Regions from separate parts of the Acinetobacter sp. LoGeW2-3 genome, predicted to be linked through region 2. Evidence: riboswitches for the same ligand, from Rfam matches in the RefSeq annotation. Region 2 holds a riboswitch; the other holds the start of a gene.
What was found. A riboswitch is a leader RNA that binds a small molecule or an ion and turns the genes downstream of it on or off. The one in region 2 is predicted to bind cobalamin.
Positions count from the first base shown of each region.

Region 1: it holds a riboswitch for cobalamin, as region 2 does, so the genes downstream of both, BS636_RS01510 (TonB-dependent receptor domain-containing protein) here and BS636_RS02375 (TonB-dependent receptor plug domain-containing protein) in region 2, are expected to answer to the same signal.

Region 1 is NZ_CP024011.1:315,716-318,195, reverse strand. It holds gene BS636_RS01520 (class I SAM-dependent methyltransferase) at 1-472, shown strand, start outside; gene BS636_RS01515 (helix-turn-helix transcriptional regulator) at 792-923, shown strand; cobalamin riboswitch at 1,157-1,301, shown strand; gene BS636_RS01510 (TonB-dependent receptor domain-containing protein) at 1,428-2,480, shown strand, end outside.
Region 2 is NZ_CP024011.1:488,298-490,777, forward strand. It holds gene trpB (tryptophan synthase subunit beta) at 1-150, opposite strand, end outside; gene BS636_RS02370 (phosphoribosylanthranilate isomerase) at 134-775, opposite strand; cobalamin riboswitch at 921-1,139, shown strand; gene BS636_RS02375 (TonB-dependent receptor plug domain-containing protein) at 1,177-2,480, shown strand, end outside.

The sequences.
Region 1 (2,480 bases), 170 kb from region 2:
AATTCCAGAGCTTAGAGAATATTTAAAAGACTTAGTGCGAAATGCTAAACAGCGGACCGACATCTATCAAAAACAGCCAAGTAAACTTCAGCAACATGAGCATTTAGCGTTATTGAAGCAAATTAAATTTGAATTGATGCAATCACGAGTACCATCGAACGTTGCAAAGTTCCAAACGCCGATTGGAGAGATTAGGGCACCGCAAACTTTGATTGAAAAAATGCTAAAAGCTCTTGCCAATGAAAAGTTGGGATTTCATGACTTTATGCAGTTAGCAGAGTTTCAGCAGAATCCTATTTATTTAATTGAAACTTTATTCTTGCTGATGAGTAATCAATATATTTATCCGGTGAGAAGCTCAATAGATCAAAGAAACCAAACCCAGTTGGATCAATTTAATCAACTGATGCAAGCCAAAAAAGTAGCACTCAAATTTATCGAAAATTCGCCTATTCCCATTTATGTTAGTTAATAAAAAACCTCTATATGAGTAATACTGATCAGTTAAGAATTTAGAATCAAACTTATATTCTGAATAGCCACCAAATTTATAGTACTGAATGGCGGTCTATTGAAGTTATAGGAACCTAAGATCTATTTCACAATTTTTATTGCCTGAATTATTAAGGGTAGGGCAATTAAAAAGTATTGCTGCGGAATCAAATAGTGCAACTGCACAATTTGTAGTAAGAACCATTTACTACAACCAGAGTAACATCATGAAGGTATAGAAGTGATTGTAACTTAACTAGTTAGATCGCCTGAATACCTATCCAAGCGGTTGTTAAAAGATCAATAAACAGGTCGTAGAGTTCGTAGGCGTTGGTTGTTCAACCATCTACGAAATGATGTATGAGAACTCACCTTATTACGCTCCTACTTTTCCTAAGAAAGTGAAAATCACTCAGAACCGTATCGACTAGTCAGCTTATGGAATCTATCAGTAGATTGAAAACAAGCTGGCTGATAGAGAATAAGGGATGCATTTACTCCCTTATTATTCTTTATTTTTTATGTTTTATTTCAGAGTTAATCTTCTACCACCACTGCTAATCTATAAAAACATTAACTCTTTAAATTTTTCTCCAAAGATTGAGCAATCAGAGGGTAGCACTAATAATCAGAAACAGTTTGACTTAGCAAGGACATAGTCTTAGGCTTTGCATCTGCTTCAGGTGCTTCCATAGAGAAGTGAAACTGGGAAGTTAGTACAATTTAAATTGTAAGCTAACACTGCCCCCGCAACGGTGAATAGGTTTAAACCTTAAGTCCGGAGACCGGCCTGCTGCTTAACCTAACTAATGCGGCGGGCGTTAAAGAAGGGATTGCATACTTCAATTATATTGAGTTGGTATTGCCTACCCAAAATCCGTCCGCGCGCTTCACATTTATATTTGCACGGGCGGTGCGAAATTTTGGGGTATACCATGAATCAAATGTATACAACCGCTTTAGGTGGTTTGTTAGTCTTATCTCCATTGTCTATGGCAATGGCAGCAGAAAAATCTGTTTTCCAACTTCCTAAAATCAATGTCGTTGCCAACTTGGTTGAGCAAAAAAATGCCAATACTTTAGCAGCAGTAACTGTAATCGATCGTGAAGAAATCGAGCGTAAGCAATTTAATTCCCTACAAGATTTATTGCGTACTATCCCGAGTATTACTTATGTGAGTTCAGGTAGCTTAGGGCAAACTGCTGGGGTTTCCATCCGAGGTACTAATTCAAATGCATTATTAGTATTAGTTGATGGGCAAAAAGTAGGTTCGGCAACACTTGGTCAAATTGCATTTGAACATCTACCAATCGCACAAATTGAGCGAGTAGAAGTTGTACGCGGTCCACGTTCAAGTTTGTACGGTTCTGAAGCGATTGGTGGTGTCGTTAAGATCTATACACGGAAAGGTTTAACAGACGGAGTTAAGCCATTTGCATCATTTACGTATGGTTCACATGAAACGTATGAGGCTAATGCAGGTGTAAATATTCGTCAGGATAATAGCTGGGCGACTTTAAGTGCAGCAGGTTTAAAAACTCAAGGAATTAATGCTTCAACCCTAAAAGAGCCTCAAGACTTAGATAAAGATGGTTATGAGAATGCTTCTGTTTCATTTCGGGCTGGACATCAATTCAATGATAGTTTAGAAGTTGCGGTCAATGCTTTACATGTTGATGGTGAATATGAGTTCGATAATCAAGATGATTGGGGAAGCCCATATACTGATACAGTTAATGTACATGCCAAAATTCAACAAAATGTTTACGGCACTAGTGTAAAATTTAAAGCTAATGATCAATGGACAACTGAGCTGAAAATTGGCCGATCTGAGGATAAAATCGATAGTTTTGATGCATATCCATCTAGTTTTGAAACAATTCGAGAGAGTGCTTCTTGGTTAAATACTTTTGTACTTCATCCAAATCATACTATGGTTACAGGAGCTGATTATCAAATAGATAAAATCAAAAGCAGTAACACTTAT
Region 2 (2,480 bases):
TTCGTCATTTTTCATACGGAAATACAGCTTCTCCAGATCTTCCAGAGCTGCCATAAGAGTTTCTGACACAAAACGTCCGCCATGGATACCGAAATGCCCGCGTTCATCCGGGAATTGGGTATAGTCAATCACATTATTTTGCTGATCCACGATGGACTCCTTGCATAAAGCGTTCTATGAGTTGTTGGTCTTTAATACCTTTTGCGGACTCGACACCGCCACTCACATCGACGGCGTACGCCTGTGTGGTGTGAATTGCCTGTTCGATATTGTCAGGGTTTAAACCACCTGCCAAGATCAAAGGAATATTGAGTTTAGGGAATGTGGCCCAGTCAAAGCTATGCCCGGTTCCACCTTTTAGGTCAGGATGCCATGCGTCTAATAGCACTGCGCTTGCGCCTGCATCCTGATATTTTTGAATTTCAGCCACTACATCCAGATTCGGTTTGACCTGAATGGCTTTGTACCAACGGCGTCCCACCTGTTTGGCAATCGTCTGACATTGTTCAGGTGTTTCATCACCATGAAATTGCAGAATATCTAACGGCACCGTTTTTAAAATAGTCTGTATTTCATCGGCATTGCTATTTACGAATAAACCCACTACCTGTACATAAGCTGCAACTGCTTGAACCAGTGTTTCAGCCTGTTCCAATGTCACACTGCGTGGGCTCGGTGGATAAAATACAAATCCAATCGCATCACAGCCGGCATTCACTACGGCATGTACATCTTCAACTCGGGTGATTCCACAAATTTTGGCACGGGTTCGCATATTGATTTGGCTCGAAAATTTTCTCAATGTCATAGCCGATCTATGAAATTGAGCGAATCATTGTAAAGCAATTTATAGGGCTTGCGTAAAGTTCGATCTGATATTTATTTATTCAGATTGTGTAAATGAGATGCTCATCTTATACTGCGCTCACCTTGCAACAAGTCAAAGCCTCCTGCTTTAGGGAAGCTGGTGTAAATCCAGCACTGCCCCCGCAACGGTAAAAATGAAACGTCAATCAATTTAAACCTCTGGTTTACACCACTGCATAGAAAAATATGAATATGTGGGAAGGTGGATTGGCAGCATGGCAATAGCCCTGCACATTTAAGTCCGGATACCTGCTTGTTGTGTTCTTTAACTCAATCGTTCACGGGGAGTGAATGTATGGAGCACATATCATGACTATTCAATTTCAGCCTGCTGCCTTAGCGGGTTCGATCGCACTTGCGTTGGGTTTCACATCTTCTGTTCATGCTGCAGAGCAAAAAGTAGCGAAAGCCTCTTTAGATACAATTGTCGTTACAGCGACACGGTCTGAAGAAAAAATTGAAAATGTGCCTGCACGGATCAATGTCATTGAACCAACAAAATTGAAACAATCTCCTATCGCATCATTGCCTCACCTATTAATCGATGATGCCTCCATTAATATGGTACAAACGGGCGGTCACGGGCAACAGGCTTCTATTTTCCTACGCGGAACTGAATCTGATCACACACTAATCATGCGTGATGGAGTTCGTCTAAATACTCCATCTCAAGGCTCTGCTTCTATTCAATTTGTTGATACGACAGATCTAAAACAGATTGAGATTTTAAAAGGACCTGCTTCTGTTCTATATGGCACTGATGCAATTGGTGGTGCAATCCAACTCGTTTCTAAAACTCCTGATAAAACTGGAGGTTTTATTACAGGTGAAGTGGGTGAAAATAACACTTATAAATCAATTGTTGGAGCTGACCTCACTGAAAATGGATTTTATGCTCAAATCCGTGGCCAACGTCTTGAGTCAGATGGCGATATTATTTTGAATAATGACGACCGTAAGTATAACTATGATCAGAAAGGCTACAGTGCCAAAGTTGGTGTAGATAAAAAGCATTTTTCAACTTCTTTAGATTACAGCCAAAATGAAGGAAATGGTGCTTACAATTTAAATGGAAATCTTGTTTCTCAAGATTTTAAAAATGAAATTATTAACCTCAAAGGCAAAGCTCAGATTTCATCAAATATTGAATTAATTGCCCATCTCTCTCAATTCAAAGATGATTTAGATCAGCTCAATAAACCGGATTTTGTCCATAATACTGCTCGAGAAGCTGAATTATATGGCAAATGGCAATTTACACCTGTACAAAATATTTTGGCCGGCATCACACATAAACAGATGAAAGCTGATACCTTTTCTCAGGGAGAAGGATATGAATGGAATGGTGTTTTCTACCCTGGGGAAGATGTCTTTTATGATAAAAAGATCAACTCTACTGGTTACTTTGCTCAACACCAATATCAGACTGACAAAATTCAGACTCAAGTCGGAATTCGTGTAGAAGATAACGAACGATTTGGCTCGCATACTGTAGGCCAAGGTGCTATCCGCTATCATTTAACCCCATCAACTAGTATATATAGCAATATTGGCAGTTCATTTAGAGCACCAAGCATGAATGACTTATATGCACTCAGCTGGGGTGGAAATCC